One region of the Tindallia californiensis genome, then DNA from elsewhere that is predicted to be linked to it. Evidence: riboswitches for the same ligand, from Rfam matches in the RefSeq annotation. Region 1 holds a riboswitch; each other region holds the start of a gene.
The links. Region 1 has a riboswitch for cobalamin ahead of cobT (nicotinate-nucleotide--dimethylbenzimidazole phosphoribosyltransferase). Riboswitches for the same ligand answer to the same signal wherever they lie in the genome.
Positions count from the first base shown of each region.

Region 2: another riboswitch for cobalamin. It lies ahead of cbiQ (cobalt ECF transporter T component CbiQ); the one in region 1 lies ahead of cobT (nicotinate-nucleotide--dimethylbenzimidazole phosphoribosyltransferase).
Region 3: another riboswitch for cobalamin. It lies ahead of BLV55_RS12980 (ABC transporter substrate-binding protein); the one in region 1 lies ahead of cobT (nicotinate-nucleotide--dimethylbenzimidazole phosphoribosyltransferase).
Region 4: another riboswitch for cobalamin. It lies ahead of BLV55_RS13745 (ABC transporter substrate-binding protein); the one in region 1 lies ahead of cobT (nicotinate-nucleotide--dimethylbenzimidazole phosphoribosyltransferase).

Region 1 covers NZ_FNPV01000003.1:300,707-306,687, reverse strand. The annotation lists gene BLV55_RS05480 (ABC-F family ATP-binding cassette domain-containing protein) at 1-104, shown strand, start outside; gene BLV55_RS05475 (ABC-F family ATP-binding cassette domain-containing protein) at 216-1,814, shown strand; gene cobT (nicotinate-nucleotide--dimethylbenzimidazole phosphoribosyltransferase) at 1,811-2,860, opposite strand; cobalamin riboswitch at 2,960-3,172, opposite strand; gene BLV55_RS05460 (sodium:solute symporter family protein) at 3,383-4,768, shown strand; gene BLV55_RS05455 (M24 family metallopeptidase) at 4,797-5,900, shown strand; gene BLV55_RS05450 (helix-turn-helix domain-containing protein) at 5,921-5,981, shown strand, end outside.
Region 2 covers NZ_FNPV01000006.1:28,472-34,452, reverse strand. The annotation lists gene BLV55_RS09280 (bifunctional diguanylate cyclase/phosphodiesterase) at 1-729, opposite strand, end outside; gene BLV55_RS09275 (helix-turn-helix transcriptional regulator) at 1,151-2,203, shown strand; gene BLV55_RS09270 (PDC sensor domain-containing protein) at 2,238-2,777, opposite strand; cobalamin riboswitch at 3,064-3,237, shown strand; gene cbiQ (cobalt ECF transporter T component CbiQ) at 3,481-4,233, shown strand; gene BLV55_RS09260 (energy-coupling factor ABC transporter ATP-binding protein) at 4,230-5,048, shown strand; gene BLV55_RS09255 (hypothetical protein) at 5,094-5,969, shown strand.
Region 3 covers NZ_FNPV01000010.1:85,640-91,620, forward strand. The annotation lists gene BLV55_RS12965 (ABC transporter ATP-binding protein) at 1-449, opposite strand, end outside; gene BLV55_RS12970 (ABC transporter permease) at 465-1,301, opposite strand; gene BLV55_RS12975 (ABC transporter permease) at 1,298-2,251, opposite strand; gene BLV55_RS12980 (ABC transporter substrate-binding protein) at 2,254-3,864, opposite strand; cobalamin riboswitch at 4,014-4,205, opposite strand; gene BLV55_RS12985 (methyl-accepting chemotaxis protein) at 4,269-5,981, opposite strand, start outside.
Region 4 covers NZ_FNPV01000012.1:7,424-13,404, reverse strand. The annotation lists gene codA (cytosine deaminase) at 1-818, shown strand, start outside; gene BLV55_RS13755 (LacI family DNA-binding transcriptional regulator) at 1,015-2,046, shown strand; gene BLV55_RS13750 (4Fe-4S binding protein) at 2,057-3,175, shown strand; cobalamin riboswitch at 3,452-3,633, shown strand; gene BLV55_RS13745 (ABC transporter substrate-binding protein) at 3,731-4,699, shown strand; gene BLV55_RS13740 (FecCD family ABC transporter permease) at 4,714-5,769, shown strand; gene BLV55_RS13735 (ABC transporter ATP-binding protein) at 5,766-5,981, shown strand, end outside.

The DNA of each region.
Region 1 (5,981 bases):
CTTATAAAGGGACAATTCTATTGATTAGTCACGAACCGGACTTTTATCGGGATGTGGTAACGGAAGTCTGGAATTGTGAGGACTGGACGACAAAAATCGTCTAAAAGCCACTGGAGTCCAGCTATTGAAAAAAGATGGCAGAGCTTTTAATAGAATAAGCAGTCTTAACGGTGGTAGTCGCCGAATAAAGAATATAAGAAAAGGAAGGTATTAACGTGATTAATGTTATTAATTTAGGATTAAGTTATGGAGAGCAAAAATTATTTGAAGACGTTCAACTAAAGTTTTCTCCGGGCAATTGTTATGGAGTTATTGGAGCTAATGGAGCGGGGAAAAGTACGTTTCTTAGAATCCTTTCCGGAGAAATAGAGCCAAATAAAGGTGAAGTTCACATTGCACCGGGTCTTAGAATGTCTGTACTAAAACAAGATCATTTTCAGTTTGATGAAGTGGAAGTATTAGAAACAGTCATTCGAGGAAATGAACGGCTTTATGAAGTAATGACAGAAAAAGAAATCCTTTATGCCAAAGAAGATTTTTCGGATGAAGATGGGATGAAAGCAGCAGAACTGGAAGCGGAATTTGCCGAATTAAACGGATGGGAGGCAGAAGCAGAAGCATCGGCACTGTTGCAGGGGCTTGGTATTACGACAGACCTTCATGTTAAGAAAATGGAAGCTCTTCCTGGTGCTGAAAAAGTGAAGGTATTGCTGGCGCAGGCTTTGTTTGGAAATCCAGATATTTTAGTGTTGGATGAGCCGACCAACCATTTGGATATTCAATCAATCCGATGGTTGGAAGAATTCCTAATTAACTTTGACGGCATTGTTATTTTTGTTTCTCATGATCGATATTTTCTGAATAAAACCTGTACCCATATGGTAGACGTGGACTTTGGGAAAATAAAAATGTTTACAGGGAACTACGACTTCTGGTACGAGTCCAGCCAGTTGGCACTCCAGATGATGAAGGATCAAAATCGCAAAAAAGAAGAAAAAGTGAAGCAGCTGCAGGATTTTATTGCTCGTTTTAGTGCAAATGCTTCAAAATCCAGACAAGCAACCTCTCGAAAAAAAATACTGGATAAAATCACGTTGGATGATATTCAACCATCCACCCGCCGCTACCCCTACGTTGGTTTTAAACCAGAAAGAGAAGTAGGAAAAGACATCTTAATGGTGGAAGGGATTTCAAAAACCGTAGAAGGAGAAACCTTGTTAAAAAACGTCAGTTTCACCGTAGGAAAAGAAGATAAAATAGCCTTTGTCAGTGAAAATGAAAGAGCCAATACAGCGTTAATGAAAATCATGGCAGGAGAATGGGAACCGGACCAAGGGACGGTAAAATGGGGTGTAACGATTACCACTGCCTATCTGCCAAAAGATAATGCAGACTATTTTGATCAGGAAGGCTTAAACCTGGTAGAGTGGCTGCGGCAGTATTCAGAAGAAAAATCGGAAGTGTATTTAAGAGGTTTCCTCGGAAAAATGCTTTTTTCCGGAGAAGATGCCCTGAAAAAGGTGAAAGTCCTTTCTGGTGGAGAAAAGGTCCGGTGTATGCTATCGAGAATGATGCTGAAAAATGCCAACGTCCTATTACTGGATCAGCCCACGAATCATCTGGATCTGGAATCAATCACAGCATTAAACAATGGGCTGAAAGCCTACCCCAGCAATGTATTGTTTACGTCTCACGATCATCAGTTTGTCGATACCATCGCCAATCGCATTATTGAAATAACCGATGACGGAATCAAAGATTATCGAAAAACCTATGAAGAATACCTGGAATTAAAAGCGCAAAAGAAAGCTTAACTGGAAGTAACGCCAGCATCAGCGAAGGTGCTCATTTCTTCAAGGGCTCTGGTGGAAGCTTCTACCAAGTGGAAGGCTAAGGCAGCGCCGGTACCTTCTCCTAGACGCATGTTCATATGAAGCATGGGTGTTAAACCTAAAAGACGGAGGGCATGCTGATGACCTGGCTCCATAGAAGCATGGGAAGCGATCATATACGGAGTAACCTTAGGGCAGATGCGACTGGCAGCCAAAGCAGCCGCACTGGCGATGAAACCATCAACCATTACCGGTACCCGATGAGCGGCGGCACCCAGCATAACGCCAGTCATGGCAGCGATTTCCAAGCCGCCTACTTTTGCCAAAAGATCAACTCCATCGGTTGCGTCTGGTTGATTAATGTCTAAAGCCTGTTGAATCACCCGGATTTTATTGGTAAGCGCCTCATCCTGAATTCCCGACCCCCTACCGACGATCTGTTCCAAGGGTAAATCAATGCATGCGGCTAATATAGCGCTGCTGGGAGTTGTATTGCCAATGCCCATTTCACCCGCACCTAACAAAGCGGCTCCCTGTTGCACTTCTTCATGAGCCATTTCGATTCCTATTTCAATGGCCTTTACAGCTTCGTCATAACTCATCCCAGGCCCGGCAGCAATATTGTCGGTGCCCTGCTTTATCTTTTTTTGGATAAGATCAGGATGAGTAAAATCACCGACGATGCCCACGTCCACCACCACTACCTTCGCCTCGGCATGACGGCAGAAAACATTGATAGCAGCTCCCCCATTGATAAAGTTCAGAACCATTTGAGGGGTTACTTCCTGAGGGAAAGCACTGACACCTTCAGCAACAACTCCGTGATCTCCGGCCATCACCAACATTGTTTTGTTCTTAACAGACGGTGATGTGCTGCCTGTTATACCGGCTAACTGAATAGCGATATCCTCCAGCACCCCCAAACTGCCTGGTGGCTTCGTCAGGTTATTAAGCTTTTTCTGACACAAATCCATGGCTTCTTTTTTAAGAGGTTGGATCTGATCGATGGTTTCTTTTAATGACGGCATACGATAATTCCTCCTTGGGTTTCTGTTTTTAATTTGTTTTTAAATAGCAAAAAACCTCAGCATAAACATACTGAGGATGTTACCATAATCCACATCATTAGCAAAAGTTCCCTACTGGCAGGTCTCCTGGCTTCCAGATCATCACGCCTTCGCTCCTTCCCGTCCTTCTTCAGGCATGAGCCTTTGAAGACAGTGGATTACTGCGAATTAATTCCCCGGTTACAGTGGCGGGACCGCTGAAGATTCTCACTTCTATTCCCTATTCTCTTCGAGAGGATTGCCTCAAGAAGCACCAGTAGTCATCAGATAAATGAAATGACTCTAAATAAATGTACCTCAGAGAGATGGATTTGTCAAGTTCTTCGGATAGGTCTGGTTTTGGAATAGACGAAAAGCCTAAGGTATGTTATTATTTAAACAAAGTAGGCGAAGGGTGCTTTTTTTTCGCCACTAATTACAGTATAGGTGTAATCAATACTGTAAAACTAAAAAAAGAAGGAAAAAACAAGGAGGAAGAAAAGAATGGAATTAACGCATAATCCCACTCTGCTGTGGTTTTTAGCAGGGTATGGGGTCATCATGGTAGTAATGGGTATTTTTTATTCAAAGAAGATCTCTTCCAGTGAAGACTTTATTCTGGCTGGAAAATCTCTGGGTGCGGTTGTATTGATGGGAACGCTAATCGCCACCTGGGTTGGCAGTGGTACGATTACAGGAGGCAGCAACTCCCTTGCGTACAGCTTTGGCATATGGCCGGCCATGTTACAAAGTGTTTCGGCTATTGTGGGAATTGGGTTATTGTTTTTTATTGCGGAAAGAATACGGACTTTTGGAAAATATACCATCAGTGAAATATTGGAAACCAAATACGGTGAATCAGCTAAAATGCTCTCGGTATTGGTGATTGTATTGGCTTATGTGGGAATTGTGAGCTATCAATTCCAAGGGTTTGGGTTTGTCTTAAATGTAACGACAGGCATTCCGGTACAGACAGGAACGATTATTGCCGCTGTGCTTATTGTTTTTCTTGCTGCTGCAGGTGGGCTTAAAGCAGTGGCAGCAACGGATGCTATTGGTGCCTTTATTATTCTTATTGGGCTTGGAGTTGGGATCCCCTTTTCCATTAATGCGGCTGGCGGATGGGCAAATATCACAGAAACGGTTCCGCCATCAAGCTTGGAAGTTTTAGGTGGTTTGACTCCCTTACAACTGACGGGATATCTGATTCCCTCTCTGTTCCTTTTGCTGGGAGATCAAAATATGTATCAGCGACTGGCGGCTTCTCGTGGTAGCCGAGATACCAGAATTGGTTCCATAGGATGGCTAATAGGGGTAATCTTTATTTATCCGGCGGTTTCAATTATCGCTTTTTCCGCCAGAGTTACCTTTCCGGACATTAATCCGGGAATGGCATTGATAGCCACTACGACAATCTTACCGACCTTTATAGGGGGACTTCTTTTAGCGGCGGCGGCTGCCTTTATTGTTACAACAGGAAATTCGTATCTTTTGTCGGCTTCAACCAATATTACCTATGATTTATACGGAAAATATATTAACCCAGAAGCATCGGATAAACAAAAGTTATTATTTACCCGAATATTGATCCCGGTACTGGGCTTGCTTTCTTATTTGCTGATCGAATATTTTCCTAGCATTCTATCTGTACAAATGTATGCTTACACCGTATATGCGGCAGGGATTACACCGGCAGTATTAGCTGTATTTCTATGGAAAAAAGTTACCAAAGCCGGTGGGCTGGCATCCATGTCAGCTGGTGTGATTACAACGCTGGTATGGGAAATTGTTTTAAGACAACCTTATGATCTGAATAGCTCCGTTGTCTCTATTCCCGTTGCTTTTGTAGCCTTAATTATTGTTACCTTGATGACGGCAAAAAAAGAGTGAACAAAAACATAACGGCAGGAGGAAAAACATGTCCATCTACCAAAAAAGAATTGAAAAGCTTCAGGAAAAAATGCAGGGAGAGGAGATAGAATGCCTTTTTCTATCTCCTTCAGTTAATCTGAATTACCTTACTGGCTATGGAGCAAAAATGGATGAGAGGTTAGTTCTTTTTGTTCTTCCAACCAAAGGAGAAGGTTTTTTTGTAGCACCAAAGCTTTATGAGGCGTTTATTACGAAGACACCAATCCGGAACAATGTCTTTTGGAGTGATCAGGAAGATCCATTTCAAATGCTTCTTAAGGAAATGGGTGAGCGAGAAATAGGCATCACCCGTATTGCCTTGGAAAACAGTATGCCGGCTGCGTTTATGCTGCCAATTCAGAAAAAAATAAAGGACGCTGACTTTAGGCTGGCCGGTTACCTTTTTGAAAGTTTGCGGAAGATAAAAAGCGAAACAGAGATTGAAAAATTAAAAAATTCAGCGACGGTCGTTGATAATATTCTCAAAAAGGTTATACTAGAAAGGGACTGGATAGGCAGGACGGAAAAAGAACTGGCGGCAACCTTGGAACAGGAAATGAAACAACATGGGATGGAAGGCCCCTCTTTTAGCCCTATTATTGCTACTGGTTCTAACAGTGCTTCGCCTCATCATAAAACAGGAACGGACAAGATTTTGAAAAATCAGCCTTTGTTAATGGATCTTGGGGGGCTTATGGATGGCTTTTGCTCGGATATGTCCCGTACTGTTTTTTTAGGTGATGAGCCGGATGAGTTCTTTTTAGAAATTTATGAAATCGTTCTTGAAGCACAGAGAAAAGGGATTGAAGCTGTCAGACCAAAGGTTAGCGCAGAATCCATTGATAAAGTGGTTCGGGATCATATTATAAGTAAGGGGTATGGTGATTATTTCATTCACCGGACAGGTCACGGTATTGGGATGGAAGTTCATGAATCGCCTTATATTGTAGAAGGAAACGAGGAAATGCTGGAACCGGGAATGCTCTTTAGTATTGAACCGGGGATCTATCTGCCCGGAAAATTCGGAGTGAGAATTGAGGATATTGTTCTGGTAACGGATACCGGTTGTCAGATATTGAACCAGTTCCCTAAACAACCTTACTTTGGCTAAAAAATCATGGGGGTGTGTGAATGCAGGAGGTTTCAAAAAAAATTCGGGAAATAAGGAAAGAAAGAGGATTAACACTGAAAG
Region 2 (5,981 bases), on a different contig from region 1:
ATAAAAATCTGGTAAATGGTACTGGCCGGGCATGGATAAAACCGGTAGCTCAGGATGATAAATGACTTCCTGCTGGTTGGTGGAAATAAGGGCATATCCTTCCTCGCCTATCTGAAAAGCATCCATGACCTCATAAAGGCTTTTCATTTCTACATTTAAGGCGACGGCACCGATTTCTCGACCATCCGTTCGAAGTGTTCGGGAAACCGAAACGATCATTTCGCCGGTAACAAAATCTAAATAAGGAGAAGTGATGATGGTTCCGGAGGATTCAATGCTTTCCTGATACCAATTTCGGTTTTCTAAATCAAAGGTTGGATGGATATAGTAATGATAGCGATCCGTGATTAAATCGTTGGCTTCCGCAAGGGCTACGGTAACCAAAGAAATATGAGGACGCTGGCGCCGGATTGCCTGAAGCTGCTGAACAACCTGTTGATAAAGAGGGTGGAGGTGCTTGGTATAGGGGTCATCAATTTCCTGCAAGATGGTGAGAAAATCTTGATTGGTCGTCATGGCATCCACCAATGTGATATATTCCTTTAACCAGGCATCCAAATCTTTTTGCAGATGATTGGCTTCTGTAATAAGACGCTGATGATTGCTTTCACGCAACTCATCGGCGGCCTGCTGTTTTAGAATAGTACCTGCCAGGAGTAAAAAACCAAGCAATAAAACCATTGTCAAGGCTGCCATTTTTCTGGAAATACGCTTATGAAACCATTTCATAGGAACACCGCCTTTAGGTTGCTGTTTCAAAGCCACTGAAGCATGCTTTTGGGGGAATGTCCTCTCAAAAGGAATGAAAGAAGAACTTTATTTAGGCTAAAGATATTTTGGAATCCATATTTTGAAATCCGTATATTAGTAATCATACCCATCCTGAAAAGAATACAACGATTTTTGACAGAAATGAAAAAGTATTCAAAAAATTAGAGAGGTTATCTTTCTTTTTGCATGGCGGCGCTTCCTTTGATTCGAAAGACAGAAAAGGTGAGTTTCGTTGTCATCATAGGGTATAAGGTTTATAATGGAAAGATAGAAAATATTTGGAAATCTTGCAATGAATCTTGTGACAGATGATGGATTTTGTGACAGATGATGAATTTGCAGGAAATGATTATATCAGATGCGACAGGAAAGGACTACGATGGTTATTCGATGCGGTATCATAGGGAATATTTGGACAGACTGGCTGGATGAGTGGTCTTCTCATCATAAAAACCTGGGAGTATCGATTGATGTGATTCCCTGGACAAGGCAAGAGCAAGATGATTTCCTGGTAAAGCATCTTGCGAGTCGCTATGATTTGCTTTTGATAGAAGAAGAAATTTACTTTTCCTTGGAGCGACCGTGTCGATTATCAATGGTGCAGGAAAGCATCACCATTATTTCTGGAAATAGCAAAGATTATCGACGAGTAAGAAGGGTTTTTTTAGAAGGTTGTTTTGATTATATGGAAGCTATGATCCCTGCTACTGAAATCCAAGAGTTGTTTGTGCGATTATCCGGTTATTTCCTTCAAAATGAAAGAGATCTCATTCAGATGTCAAAAAAAATTGCAGAGGAAATTGCGGCTCCCTATCCGAAATCAGAGCCTTTGTTTTTTCGTTACTGGACGTTGATGAACCAGCGAAAAGAAGGGGCGGAGGATCAGTTTCCGAACTATGCGAAAGCCATAGAAAGGATCATACAGTTTTTGCCACTACATTCTATTCGTGAAAAAGTGGTTGATTTTGCCCAGGGTGCCGCTGAGTGGATTGAAGAAGCTGAGTATCCGCAGGAACAGTTTATTGCCACCTTGCTTTTTATTCAGCAGGCCTACCGGGACATCTTTTTGCCTCATGCTCAACATCCGCTGGTACGACGGGCGATTTCGATCTATCTGGATAAAGAATTCGATCTGGAAACCGTTCAGGATATTGCCGATCAGCTTTTTGTTAACCGAAGTCACTTAAGTAAAACTTTTATCACGGAAAGCGGGGTCAGTCTGACCCGATACATGATGCGTACTAAAATATATGGTGCCCGTTATCTGCTCCTGGATTCAAAGCGAAGTGTTTATGACGTGATGGACTACTTGAATTATACAGATTATGGGCATTTTCGAAAAACCTTTAAGAAATATACAGGCATGACGCCTAGTGAATATGTAACCGTTTATAGAGAACGGTTTTCCATTGAAGGAATAAAAAAAATCTGACGGCCCTTTTACGAAGGTTCGTCAGATTTTTAGATTACTTTGCTACTCTGGAAGCAAACAACACGCCTGCCAGGTTTTCGTTAAGATATACCGGCGTTGCATAAACTACAATCGATTCTCCTGTTTCTTTGCTTACTAATACATCAGAAACATTTGGTTCGCCTGCTAAAGCGTTTTGGAAATACTTCCGATCCGCAACATCAAATTCTTTTCCTTGCTGATCTAAAGCCACTGCATTACCCTGCAGGTCGGCAAAGCGAAAACCAATATAGCCGGCTTTTTCGGCTTCTGCTTCAAAAAAAGCCATCTTATCTTCATAAGTAACATAATCGTCTAAAATAATAGGATGAACAGAGACAGCTTCCAGATAAATAAGTTCGGCCGCATCGAAGGAAGATACCGGGTGGCGCTGCGTTTCGTTGGGAACCGCATGTTGCCCATGAGCTTGGCTGGTTAGATTAAGATTAACAGTTTCACCGATGGAAGCACCCAAGCTGGTCGACGTCATTAAGACAGTCAGTACTAAGATGGCAGCAGTAGATAATAATGTGGTTTTAAGGTTGGTTGATTTCATTATAAACACTCCTTTTCGAATTGCGTTAAGACCAATTAGTAGGGGATTCGTCGGATTCACCTCATTTCGGATTTATGGTTATTTCCGGGATTTTGTTAAGATACGTTGTTATTGGTTTAACATCACCTATGATTTTACAGGATTAAAAAAGTTTTTCCATGGGTTTTTGTTGCTGCTCATAGAGGGTTTTGTTGGGTCCTTAGGCATAGTTCAAGGAGTGATTACTTGACAAACAGAAGGTTTAGTGTGATAATTTAGCTGAATCAAGAAATGAAAAAACAATGAAACTTAATAAAACCGTTCAGGTGCCCGTAAGGGAGAATAGGGAAACCGGTGAAAGTCCGGTGCGATCCCGTCACTGTAAGCAGGAGCTGTCCCCGATAGATCACTGGCAAAAGCCGGGAAGATGGGGAGAGTGTGGAGTGCAAGCCAGGAGACCTGCCTGAATGTTTGTGCGTTACCCTTCGAGTGAAAGGGCTGGTCGCTACTCATGCACTTGCTTTGTCTTCAGTCATCGTTAAGTGTTTTTTGTGTGAGAAATTCCGGTCTTCAAAAGCGAAGACCGGAATTGTTTTTTTGTTAGTGAGCACTTATTATTTTTATTTTGAATGGAATGATTTATTATCAACTTGAAATTCTCAATGACAGCAGACGCCAAACGTCTTTGTTGATAGGTTTTGTTGATAGGTAAAGGGGTTTATCAATGAGCGATCATCACTCTATGTCTCAGTGTATTGAAAAAGAAAGCGGTGGATGGAAAGCATCTACTTGGAATCCACGAACGAAATTGATTTCAGGCCTTATCTATGTTTTTGGGGTTATCAGTTTGGCGGAAGTGAAATTTCTAGGGGTAGCTTTTATCTTTGCCATCCTTTATGCAGGATGGGGTGGTTTATCTTTGGGGCAACTCATGAAGAAGCTGGCCGTATTGATTCCTTTTCTTGGATTGATGAGCCTGCCACTGATTTTTGGAGCAGGGATTCCGCCGACTCCGGATCGGATAGAGTTTGCCGCATTGATTGTACTGAAAGCCCTGACAGCAATGACCTTCACCTTATTTGTTTTTATCAATCAACCAGTGGAAGAAATGCTGGAAGCGTTGGAACACTTAAAAATGCCCAGAATTATTACAACAACCATTTATCTTGCTTACCGATATGGGTTTCTTTTTATTCAGGATATGCAAACTACATTAAAAGCACTGAAATCCAGGCTCTTTCAGGCACAGCTTAGCCGATATTCCTTAAGGATTTACGGCGAACTGTTTGGCGGACTGTTTATCAAATCCATTAATCGATCCGAAACAGTTTACCGAGCGATGAGTTCCCGAGGATTTCAAGGAGAAATGCCGATTGGAAAACCGAGAAAAATCACAGGGAAAGATTGGATTCGATCAGGAATTCCCGTTATGTTTATCATAACGCTTATTATGTTGGAACAGGGGGTGCTAGGATGATTGCTATCGAAACCGTTGGATTAAGTTATGTCTATCCAGATACAACACCAGCCTTTGAAAAGGTTAACCTCCAAATCAAAGCAGGTAAAAAAACCGCCATTCTGGGAATTAATGGTAGTGGAAAAACAACCTTGATATATCACTTTAACGGTATTATTCCTGCTCAGCAGGGAGAAGTGAAAATTCATGGTTTGCCGGTAGAGAAGGCTCATTTACAGGAAATACGAAAGAAGATAGGCCTTCTTTTTGATAATCCGGACGATCAGCTCTTTTCAACGACTATCTTTAACGACATTGCTTTTGGGCCAAGAAATTTAAAACTAAACCCAGCCGAGGTTCAGCAGCGGGTAGAAAAAGCTTTGGAAAGAGTAGGGATTTCCTGTTTGGCAGAGCGACCTCCCTACAGCTTGAGTTTAGGACAAAAAAAGCGGGCAGCCATTGCTGGGTTGCTGGCGATGGAACCACCTATTTTTGCCTTTGACGAACCTTTTTCCGGACTAGATCCGGAAGCAGCCTCTCATTTTCGAGAATTATTGGACCGGTTGGTGGGAGAAGGAGCTACCTTGGTATACAGCACTCATGATGTGGACATGGCTTACGAATGGGCAGATGAAATAATATTGATGAAAAAAGGAAAAGTGCTGGCCTGTGGTGAGTACGATTTACTTCGTGACGAAAGTATTTTACAGGCGGCTTCGTTACCAATCCCTGCCTTGGCAAAGCTTTTTCGGGATACGCACCATAAACCCCGCTCTGTGGAAGAAGCACATACACTGATCAATCATATTTTTGATTGCAAGCCATTTAATGGCTGACAATAAATCATAAAAACAGTACAGAGAAAAGAGGAGGATTATATCATGAAGTTAAGTAAGAAAAAAGGATTGGCAGGAATTGTTTTACTCGCAGCACTGCTCATACTATCTGGGTGCTCAGGAGATGCAGCACCAGAAGCTGAAGCTGGTGAAGGACAGGAGCAGGTAAGAGACATTAGTTTGTATGAAGTGATTCATCGCAGTGAAGATGAAGTAGTAGCTTATTATCATGATGCCCATTGGCATGGTTTTATCCCAGAGGTGGAAGCAGGCAGTCATATGTCCCTAGGTGCACATTTAGAAGAAAATGGAGAAGCCGTTGAACTGGATGGTGACCATAACGCAATAGCTGTTGCCTTAGCAGAAGGTGCCGAAGATGGAATCGTCAGCTTTGATATGCATGGCGATCATGTCCATATAAAAGGCGAGCAGGAAGGGATCACTCAGGTGGTATTTCAATTTCTTCATGATGGAGAAGTCGAGTTTGAAACATCTTTAATTGAAGTACAGGTACTTGCAGGAGAAGGAGAAGCGGCAGAAGAAACAGAAACAGAAGCGTCTGAAGAAGTTACGGAGATCAGCTTATTTGAAATTATAAACCGTAGCGAAGATGAAGTAATTGCTTATTATCATGATGATCACTGGCATGGAAGCCTTCCTGTGATAGAGAAGGAAGGGCACGTTTCTCTGGGTGCTTATCTAGAAGGAAATGGTGAAGAAGTAGCCTTGGATAGAAACCACTATACATTAGGTGCTGCCTTAGCAGAAGGTGCTGAAGATGGAATCGTCACTTTTGATATGCATGGCGATCATGTTCATGTAAAAGGCGTGGAGGAAGGAACGACTCAAGTGGTGTTCCAATTTCTTCATGAGGGAGAAGTAGCGTTTGAAACAGGATCCATTGAAGTAATCGTAGAGTAGAAGCAGGAGTCA
Region 3 (5,981 bases), on a different contig from region 1:
TGAAAAGGGTAAGCATCCGCCACTCTTTCCGGATCTGTGAAATGATATCGTTTTAGTTCTTCAAGGATACCAGCTTTAAGATTTTGGCGATGCTTCCCAGCTACTACTTCCCGAAGCTGTCTTTTGATCTTGAGAAGTGGGTTCAGGGAGGTATCAGGATTTTGAGGAATAAGAGCTATTTTTTGTCCTCGTATTTTTCGAATTTCAGAAGCTTTCATCATAAGAAGGTTTTGGTTTTCATAGAAAGCTTCGCCGGAAACCAGGCTATTCTCAGGCAGTAGTTGAAGAAGGGAAAGTCCCAGCACGGATTTTCCGCTGCCTGTTTCACCTATCATTGCGGTGACGCTGCCTTTTTCGAAAGACATGGATAAATGGTTAACGGCTTTTACCAGCCCTTCTTTTGTTTGAAATGCCACCTGTAGATGGTTTACGTCAATACGGTTATTCATCAGATCTCAGCCTTTCTAAAGAAAGGGTTGATCCTTTCTTTCGGAGGTATCAAAAAAGTCTCGAAGTGCATCGCCCAACAGATTGACAGAGAAGCAAAATCCAATGATAAAAATGCCAGGAAAGTACATCAGATGAGGGTCGGTACGCATATAGGTTTTTGCATCAAAGATCATGACACCCCAGTCTGGCTGAGGTGGTTGAAGGCCTAAACCCAGATAGCTTAAAGAGGCAATCGCAATAATGGTTCGGCCGACCTGAGCGGTAAAAAGCACCATAAAAGGGCCAATAATGGTGGGCAGGATATGCCTGAAAATAATATACCCATGACCAGCACCAAGGACTCGAAGACCTTCCACAAAACTTTCTTCTCGTATTTTTAAGATTTCAGCTCGCACCACTCTAGAAAAGTCGGCCCAGGAAACAATTAAGCTGGCGATTAAGATACTCTGGAAGCCGGGTCCTAATATGCCAGCAATAGCCAGCATAAAGCTTAGAGGAGGCAAACTCTGAAAAATCTTTACAAAAATCTGAATGATTTCGTCCAGCCATTTACCAAAATAACCACCAAGAATTCCAAAAAACAAACCAATGATCATGGTGCCACTGGAAGCGACGGTGGCTAAAATCATAGAAGTTCTGCCGCCATAAATAATGCGGCTAAGCACATCCCGTCCCATGGCATCTGTACCCATCAGATGCTCCTTCGAAGGAGGTTGTAAGCGATTACTCATATCCACTTGTACCGGATCGTAAGGAGCAATCCATTCAGCGGTGATGCTCATCAGAATGAGTAAAAGGAGAAAAAGGATTCCCAAAGAATTCATCCATTTTCCAAAGGTGTTTTGCTTCATCCTTGATCACCACCAAGGCGAATTCGTGGATCAATGAGGATATAGGAAAGATCAATCAACAGGTTAAAAAGGACATAAACTACACCAGTAAAAAGGACATAGGCCTGAATCACAGGATAGTCCATGCTCATAATCCCTTCTATGGCATAACGGCCAACACCGGGAATGGCAAAAATGGTTTCTACAATGGCGGATCCACCGAGGATACTACCAAAATAGTTGCCAATAATGGTTATGACAGGAAGTAGAGAATTTCGTAAAGCATGCCGGTAAAGCACAAAAGCTTTGGTTAGTCCTTTGGCATGGGCATTTAAGATATAATTTTTATGCAACACTTCCAGTAAGGTTGCCCGATTGACACGCATAATCACCCCACTGGTTCCGAAAGCTAGTACCAAGGAAGGAATGATCAAGTGGGAAAATGTCCCATAGCCACTGGTAGGCAGCCAACGCAGATGAACAGAAAAGAACATCATGAGCAGAATGGCGGCCAAAAATCCGGGGGTTGAAATGAGAAGCAGGCTGAAGAGCCTGCCTATATGGTCAAACCAGCTATGTTGATAGACGGCCATGAGAACCGCCAAAGGAATCGAAAGAAAGATGACCAGGAGAAGGGCTGAAATGGACAAGGCCAAGGTTTTAGGCAGTCGATCCCGGAATTCTTCAGCAATGGGGATGTTCGTCATAAAAGAGGTACCAAGATCTCCCTGAAGAATCCCCCCGATCCATTGCTGGTATTGTTTGCCTAATGACTGGTCAAGGCCCAGTTCTATTCTTTTTACGTCAATTTCCTCCTGAGTAGGGGTACTCACTCCGTCGGCACTTAAAGCCTCCCGGGCCGGGTCACCTAAAGCGACCACGCCCAGCAGGAAGGCAATTACCGAAACTCCGATTAAAACCGGCAGGGCCAATACTATTTTTTTCAAAGCATAAGGAAGGGCATAGGTCATGGCTATCTCCAGGAAATGCCGGGTAAATCCACTCCATAAACGGTAGCTTCATAATTTTTAAGGGATTTATGATGCGGTGCCAAGGTTACATCATGAAACATCGGCAGGGTGGAAATATCTTCGGCAGAAATGGTTTGTAATTCATTAACGGCTTCTTTGATGAGATCCAGCTCTGTTTCAACAGCTAGCTGAGCCAGCAATTCATCTACACGTTCATTGGAAAAACCCAAACTATAAGCAATATTGGTACTTCCTTCACTGTGCATAAATCGGTTAAAAATGGTCATTGGGTTTAGATCTGGCAATCCTTGAATATGCAAAGAGATATCAAAGTCTCCCTGTGACTGACGCTCTCGAAAAGCGGCACCATCCATGATGCTGATGCTGGAAGGCAAGCCAAGTTCCGATAAGACGGATTGCAGGTATTCCGCCTGTTCTTTATAAGGGTACCGGTCTAAGGCCCAGGAAGGAACAATAATTTCAAGTTCCGGTGTTTGATCACCAAGGACTTCTGTGACCAAGGTCTTGGCTTTTTCTGGATCATAGACTGGAGAAATGGGTTTAGCAAAGGGAGAAGCGGCGTTGAGAATGTTGACGGTAGGTTCTGGATAACCGTTATAAAACTCTTGCACCAGCAGTTCTCGGTCAATGGCTAAACTAAGGGCTTTTTTCATCTTCGGATCATTAAAAGGAAACCGTGTTCCATTACAAGACAAGTAATGAGAAATGGTTGATGGCTGGTAAGAAAGGGCAAAACGATCATCGTCCAATAACTGTTTGGTTAATTCTGGTGTTAAAGCGCCCAAATCTAAAACGCCCATGATTTCTTCGGCTTTTAAGGCAGCAAATCGAGTCTGTGGATCTGGAATAATTCGAATTTGAATATTTTTCACCTGAGCTTTTTCGCCATAATAATCTTCGTTGGCTTCCAGCTTTACATATTGGTTCCTTTCATGTTCCACCAGCCTGAAAGGACCTGTTCCCTGAGCAATCGTCGTAAAATCCGTTGTTTCGTCAAAGGAATCCGGACTATACATGGCACTGCCAAAATTAGCCATATTATAAGGAAGCAAGGCAAAAGGTTCTGAGAAAATCATTTTCACCTGATGGTCCTCTATTTTTTCGATGGATTCAAAATGGGGATATACAGCATCGAAATGGAAGGTGTAGAAGGAGGAACTTTTTCCATGCATGTTTGAATAGCGATCATAATTGGCAATGACCGCATCCGCGTCAAAAGAATGACCGTCATGAAAAGTGACACCTTCCTTTAGGTGAAAAATCCATTCCGTAGCATCTTCGTTGCGTTCCCAATGGGTTGCCAGCTTAGGAGCTGGTTGCTGATCGGGTCCGATGGCTACCAGAGGTTCCCATACGGATAAAATGGAGCTCATGTAAAAAGCATCCTCCGGACCTGGGGCGACATCTCTTGGACCAGCCAACACAACCTCTTTTTCATAGAGATCCTTTTCAACTTCCTGAGTGAGTTCAACTTCCTGTGAGGTATCCGAATCAGCATCCGTTGATCCGCCATGGCATCCGGCTAAGAGTAAAAAGCTCATAAGCCCGAGAAACATCACGGTCCATAATATTTCTTTTCTTTGTTTCATCATGGTACATTCCCTTCTTTCGTCTTTTTTTCTCTTTTTAAGAGTGGAGATGGAGGATGCTACTACATGCTAAGGGCATCAAAAAAGCCCCTTAGCATGGCTACTAAGAGACTTTCTCATCTTAAGTCTTCCTAAAAAAAACGCAAAGGTTCTGCGTCGTCTTTTTCAAGGCAGGTCTCCTGGCTCGCGCATCATTCTCCTCCCAGTCTTCCCAGATTTCTCCAGTGACACTTTAGGGATTCGTCTTCGCTTACAGTGGTGAGTCCGCACTGGTTTTTCACCAGTTTTCCTATTCTCCCTTGTATCCTGTTGAGGATAAGGGCACCTGAAAAGATGATAATAGTGTACCCTTTATGAAAGATCCTGTCAACGGGATGGAACTGGCGGCCAGGTATTTAAGCGGATGCTTACAGCTTAAATACCCACATGGCGGTATCCATTTTGGCGGCCATATCAGATAAGACCTCTGTGGCACTGGAAATTTCTTCCATAGAAGCGGTTTGTTCTTCGACGGAAGCAGAAGCTTCTTCTGTTCCCGCTGCATTTTCTTCTGAAATAGCCGATAGATTTTCCATAATCTGAACCAGATGATCTTTGTTGGTTTCGATGGTATTGCTAGAGGCTGTCAGTTTCTCTACCAGGATACCGGCTTTTTCTACGGCATCGGCAATGTTAGAAAACTGTGTTTCGGTTTCGTCTTTACTAACTCTTTCGATACTCAGTGCTTCATTGATTTCACCCATTGCCTGCACGGCTGTCTGGGATTTTTCTTTAAGTTCTTCAATGATGCCTTTGATTTCGCCAGTAAAGGTGTTTGACTCTTCCGCCAGTTTTCGGATTTCTTCAGCAACCACCGCAAATCCTCGACCCTGCTCACCGGCTCTGGCGGCTTCGATGGCAGCGTTTAGTGCCAGTAAATTGGTCTGATCGGCAATGGCCTGAATCATGCTGCTGGCATTATCGATTTTATCGGCACTGGCCTGGTTGCTTTGAACGGCTTCGCTCATGACGCCTATCAACTGACCGCTTCGATCCATGGTGGCGGACAGCTTATCCATTACGTCGATGCCTTTATCCTTTTGTTGTTGGATTTCTTCGGTAATATTTTTAACGGAAAGCACATATTCCTTATTTTGGGTGAGGGAATTTTCCATTTCAGTTACATTCTGTACAGCCGTTTCCACATTTTGCGCCTGATCTGTTGCACCTTTGGCGATTTCTTCAATGGTTTTTGCCACTTCCTGGGAAGCGGTGGAAGACTGTTGGCTGGTAGCTGTCAATTCCTCTGCTGAAGTAGCCAATTGTTGGGAATGACCTTTGATGTCTTTTACCAACTTTGCAAAATTTTCCTGCAGGGTGATCAAGGAGCGGGTCATATCGCCAATCTCATCTGTTCGGTTCTGAAAGGAATCATTTGCATGAGCTTGATTTTCTGTTAGATCATACTGAGCTAGTCGGTCCATTGCTTGAGAAATATGTTTAATAGGAGCTACGGTTTTTTGTGCAATGCCGACAGACAGCAGGATGACAAGTAGCATTCCCAGACCGCCAATAAGCATATACTGATTCCGAAGACTAATTAGTGGCTGGTAGACCTCGTCTTCATCAAGAACAACCCCCAAAACCCAGCCAGTAGAAGCTACCTTTTGATGAAAAAGAATTTTATTCATGCCGCCTTCCCGGTAATGCTGGACACCTCTTTCTTTTTCTACGGCTTCCTGATAGATGGTGTCAAAAAAAGAATGATCATTAAAATTGGTGTTGATTAATTCCTCAGAAGGATGGGTTAGAACCGTTCCATCTTGGGAAACGAGAAAACCATAACCAGATTCGCCTATCTCTACTTCAGCAATGGTTTGGGTTAATGTATCTAAATAAATATCACTGACAGCGGCACCGGTAAACTGTTGGTTGCTATCATAAAAGGGTGCTGTGGCAGAAACCATATATTGATCGGTATTCAAATCTTGATATACTTCTGTAACGCTTGGTTTACCTGTTTGCTTTGCTTCCATATACCAAAGCCTGTGGGTCATGTCATAGTCCTCCGGTGGAACCCAGCCACTACCGGTAATAAAGGTGCCATCCACAAAACCCAGGTAGTAATGCACCATGTCCTC
Region 4 (5,981 bases), on a different contig from region 1:
AAGTGAACATTCAGGTGGTTGCTTTTCCTCAGGAAGGGATTCAAAGTTTTCCCCAGGGAAAAGAACTGATGGAAAAATCTGTCAAAATGGGTGCCGACGTGGTGGGGGGGATTCCTCATTTTGAGTTTACTCGGGAATACGGAGTGGAAAGTGTGAATTTTCTGATGGAATTAGCCGAAAAATATGATAAATTAGTGGATGTGCACTGTGATGAAATCGATGATGAACAGTCCAGATTTATTGAAACATTAGCTACCAGAGCCTATGAATCGGGAATGATGGAACGTGTAACGGCAAGTCACACCACTTCGATGCATTCCTTTAACAATGCTTATGCTTCAAAGCTCTTTAGGATATTAGGCATGAGCAAGATTAATTTTGTTGCCAATCCCCTTGTGAATACTCATCTCCAGGGGCGATTTGACACTTATCCCAAAAGAAGAGGCGTTACACGGGTGAAAGAACTTCTGGAAGCACAGATCAATGTGTCCTTCGGGCATGATGATCTTTTTGATCCCTGGTATCCGCTGGGAGATGGAAATATGCTGGAGGTTATCCATATGGGACTTCATGTGTGCCAGATGATGGGGTATGAAGAAATTCTGAATGCTTATCAGTTGGTGACCTATAATGCGGCAAAGACCTTGCACTTAGGGAAAGACTATGGAATTGCCGAAGGGAATCCGGCCAGCTTTTTGATTTTGAACGGAGAAGATTTTTATCATGTATTAAATGAAAAAAAGGAAGTGCTTTATAATGTTACTAGAGGGAAAGTCATTGCAAAAGCAACACCTGCTGTCAAAAAAGCACTCTTTTAATAAGTAGTTGATCCAATGAACGAAAAAGCCTGACATGATTATGGTGAGGCTTTTTCTATCGGATCATTATCGCTGCTGAGATTCCTGTAGATTCGATGACGAGCATCACTAAAAATCCTGTTGATCCCTTAGGTAGGGAGAAAGCGCTAGAAATGGTATAATAGCCATAACTAGAATGAAAAAAAGGAGAGAAACGATGGCGAACATAAAGGAGGTTGCAAAAAAAGCAGGCGTATCAGTGGCGACCATCTCCAGAGTGCTTAATCATCCGGAAACCGTGGCTCCAGCAAGAAAAGCCCATGTGGAAAAGATTATGAAGGAGATGAACTATAAGCCTAATGCGTTTGCCAGAGGATTAAACTTAAATCGCTCCCGAACCATTGGTCTCTTAATACCTGGGCTAACGAATCCTTTATACCCGGAAATTGCCGAGGGGGTTGAAAAAGTAGCTCGGGAAAAAGGATATTCTGTGTTTCTATGCAATACAGAAGGAAGCTTAGAAAAAGAAACAGAACATGTAAGTCTTTTAATGGAAAAAAGGGTGGACGGATTAATTTTGGTAGCTTCAGAATTATCTGATAAAAAACTTCTGAAAATGAAGCAAGATAAGATTCAAATGGTGCACCTAGGCAGAAACCGAAGTGGTCTTGGGATACCAACGGTATATACGGATTATAAGATGGGAGGCTATATCGCAACGAAGCATCTGCTAGATATTGGATACCGACGAATTGCAATGATCCAGGGCAAAAAGGATCACCCGGTAGATGATGAAAAGATTGAAGGGTATAAAAATGCCCTTAAAGAATATGGTGTGACTCCTAACCTAGATTTAATTCTTATTGGTGGAGAAGATATTACAGGGGGGTCTATTGCCACTAATAAGTTATTAAGCAAAGAGGAAATGCCTCAGGCTATTTTTGCAGGGAATGATCTGATGGCCATTGGAGCAATGGAAGCCCTTAAACGAAAAGGAATTTCTATTCCCCATAAAGTAGCGGTGATGGGTTTTGATGATATTAAACCCACCGCTTATGTAGAACCAAAACTTACTACCGTTTCTCAGCCAGTGCATAAAATGGGATTAATGGCGGCTAGATTATTGTTTGAGAATCTTCAGGACGGAAGGAAAACAGAAGAAGCTCAGCCGGAAATTTATTTGCAACCAAAGTTGAAAATACGAAGATCCTGTGGTCAGGACGATCGTTTACAAGAAATATTCAATTAGGAGGGACGTTATGGACCTTAGAACGAAATTTATTGGTTTGAACTTAAACAACCCCTTAATCGTATCTGCAGGCCCTTTAACCGGTACTGGTGAAGGAATGGTAAAGGCTATGGAACAAGGAGCAGGTGCGGTTGTTACAAAAACCATCGTAAACGAGATTCGCCCTAATGTGAAGCCCAGGGTAATGTATAAAGAAAAAGGTCTGTACAATATTGAATTATACAGCGACTATTCTTTGGAAAAATGGGAGCAGGAAATTACTTATGCTAAGGATCGGGGAGCTGTGGTGATAGGAAGCATTTTAGGGCATTCAGCCTCTGAAATAACCTACATTGGTAAAAAAGTTGAATCCTACGGAGTGGATGCAATTGAAATGAGCCTTTTTTCACCTCATGGAGAAGGCATTGACGGGATTGTTGATTCTCCTGAAGGACTTTATGTGTTTACTAAAGCATTAACAGAAAGCGTGAATATTCCAGTGATAGTAAAACTTTCTGCCAATGTGTTAAATATCGGAAAACTGGCCAGAGAGGCTAAGCGGGGTGGTGCAGCGGCGTTAAGTGGCATCGATACGGTGAGGGCTATCCCCGGAGTAGATCTTTATACAAGAAAAGCCTTGCTGCCTACCTATGGTGGATATTCTGGGGAAGGAATACGTCCTATCGCTTTTGCGGCTTTGGCTTCGATGGTACAGGCAACTAATCTGCCTGTTTCTGGGGTCGGAGGCGTGAGTAAGGGAGAACATGTTTTGGAGTTTTCCATGCTTGGTGCCGTCACGGTTCAGTTGTGCAGTTCATTGATGATTCATGGGTACAGCCACCTGAAAACCATTCTGAAGGAACTGGAAGACCTTATGAAAAACCTGAATATTGAGAGCTTGGATGAAGTTCGGGGAAAGGCACTAGAATCCTTGTTGTCCTTTGAAGAGATTCCGAAAGAACCATTAGTAGCTTTTATAAAGGAAAAGGAAGACTGCAATCATTGTATGGGCCATTGCAAATCGGCTTGTTTGAACAGAGCTATCATACATAACGACCTTTCTTATACGGTGAATACAGAAAAATGTGCAGGTTGCGGACTGTGTGCTAGTGTCTGTCCGGAACATCGAATTTCCTTAAATTATGGGTAACATCACTTTCTACACACACAGGGGAAGGCAAGAACACAAAGGGACGGTTCGGAACAGAACAGTAAGGACGGGTTGAGTTACCTCAGGCTGAGTTGTCCCCGTCCCCACTGACATTCTGAACCGGCAATTTGAAGGCAATCATGTCATTTGACAGATGGAGCTCTTTGCGAAGCGAAAAAATCCGGAAGGAATAAGGTAGTGCTGGATGATCGACTTCGTTAAAGATAAGAAATAGCTTGTTTTCATAATCTTCCTATGATAGGATGAATAGATAAATAAATTATAAATCCTTAAGGTGCCTCTTAAAAGGAGGAGAATAGGAAAGACCGGTTATAGTCCGGCGCGGACCCGCCACTGTAAGCGAAGACGAATCCCTAAGATGCCACTGAAGAAATTTGGGAAGGCTGGGAGGAGGAAGAAACGCAAGCCAGGAGACCTGCCTTAAATGAAAACATGCGTAAAGCGACAAGGGGAAAGTAGGTAAAGAGAACTAAGATGGGAAGTCTCTTAATAATTAAGGGGCTTTTTTTAATGCCCTAAAAAAGGAGAATGAAAATGAAGAAAAAATGGCTGTCTCTGTTACTAATGATGGGAATCCTGCTTTTTATAGGGTGCGGAAAAGGAGAAGTTCAAACGGACTCCAAAGAAACAATAACGGATTATCAACCGGTGACGATCCAAAATTTTAATAGAACCTTAAGCATTACCGAAGTGCCAGAGCGAATTGTCAGTATGAATGTTCATACAACCGAAATATTATTTACCTTAGGCTTGGGAGACCGTATTGTAGGAACGGCTTTTAACAACGCTGAAATCCTGCCGGAATTCAAGGATGATTTTGACCGTATCCCTGTGTTAGCCGAAAGATATCCCTCTATGGAAGTTTTGTTAGGCGCTGAGCCGGACTTTGTATATGGGCGTGACAGTGCCTTTGGTGCAAATGGAACAGCTTCTGTGAACGAAATGGAAACCTATGGAATTCATGCCTATGCGGTAAAAGGAACCTTGGTAAATGGAGCAACCATGGATGATGTCTATGAAGACTTTCTGAACTTGGGCAGGATTTTTGATGTGGAAGAAAAAGCAATTGCTATTGTCAGTGAAATGCAACAGGAGATGAAAACGATTCAGCAACAATTGGGAGAAATAGAAGAACCGGTGAAAGTTCTTGTTTTTGATATGGGTGGAGACGCGGTATTTACGGCGGGACAATCCCTGCAAACAACCCTGATTGAAATGGCTGGTGGTAAAAATATTTTTGATGACATTGCCAATAACTGGGGAAGTGTTAATTGGGAAGAAGTCGTAGACCGCAATCCAGAAGTTATTGTGATCAATGACTATGGAGATGAAACGGCAGAAGAGAAAATCGATGAACTGCTTACTAACCCCTTTATGCAGGAGGTGGATGCTGTGAAAAACCAACGTTTTGTCATCCTGCCACTTCCCAGTGTTTTTGAGGGTCCGCGCAATGTAGATGCCCTTCGGATATTAGCTGAAGGGTTCTATCCAGAACAGTTTTAAAGGGAGCTGTCTAGATGAAAAAATCGATTTCGATGCCAAAATTATCGATATTGTTTTTGGTCTTATTGGTGGGTTCCGTTACCTTGGCTGTAGCTATTGGACCCGTCTCTATTGGGTTTCGAACCGTGTGGGAAATTGCCTTTAGTCAGTTCGCGGTGTTGGAACCATTGCTGGAAGAAGACTGGACAACAGCGCAAAAACACATTGTATGGGATATTCGGTTTCCGAGAGTTCTTCTGGCAGCCATCGTTGGTGCCGGACTGTCGCTGTCAGGAGTTACTATGCAGGCGCTTCTGAGAAATTCGTTGGCAGATCCCTATATTTTAGGCGTGTCTTCCGGAGCCTCCGTTGGCGCAACCTTAGTGATTGTATTAGGATTCTTCCGGTTTTTCGGACAAATGGCGATTTCTTTTGCTGCCTTTGCAGGAGCTCTTGCGGCGGTTCTGTTTATTTTTATGCTGGCGCAAGTAAAAGGAAAAGTATTGCCTGTTCGGCTTATCTTGTCTGGAATAGCTCTTTCGGCCATGTTAAATGCACTAACGAATATTATTATTATGACAGCACCAAGAGAAGAAGGAATCCGCAATGCGCTCTTTTGGATGATGGGAAGTTTAGGTGGTACTAAATGGTCTCATTTATGGATTCCTTTGATAGCCGTTATCGGTACCTTTCTTTTTCTTTTTTACCAATCCAGAATGCTTAATATTTTGTTAATGGGGGAAGAAACAGCTATCACTCTTGGAGTGAATACCCATCAACTTAGCAAAATGCTATTAGTGGTGACGGCCCTGACAACAGGAATTATGGTGGCAATTAGTGGTGCTATAGGGTTTGTAGGGTTAATGGTGCCTCATGTAACCCGTTTCTTAGTGGGAGCGGATCATAAAAAAGTACTTCCTTTATCGGCATTGTTAGGTGCTGTGTTTCTTATATGGGCAGATGTGCTGGCTAGAACCTTGTTTGCGCCGGAAGAAATGCCTATAGGCACCATTACGGCCTTATTTGGAGGGCCATTTTTTATCTGGCTGCTTAGAAAGAATGACTACTCCTTTGGAGGTGGCTCTAAATGATGGTTTCTGTAAAAGACCTGTCACTATCAATCGATGGATCGCCAATTATTGAAGACATTAGTTTTGCAGTAGAAAACAAAGAAATTATCGGGATCGTTGGTCCAAACGGGAGCGGAAAATCCACCTTATTAAAAACCATTTATAAAACACTGCGTCCAGATAAAGGAACTATTTTGATGGATCATCAGGATATCAGTACCTTGTCAGAAAAA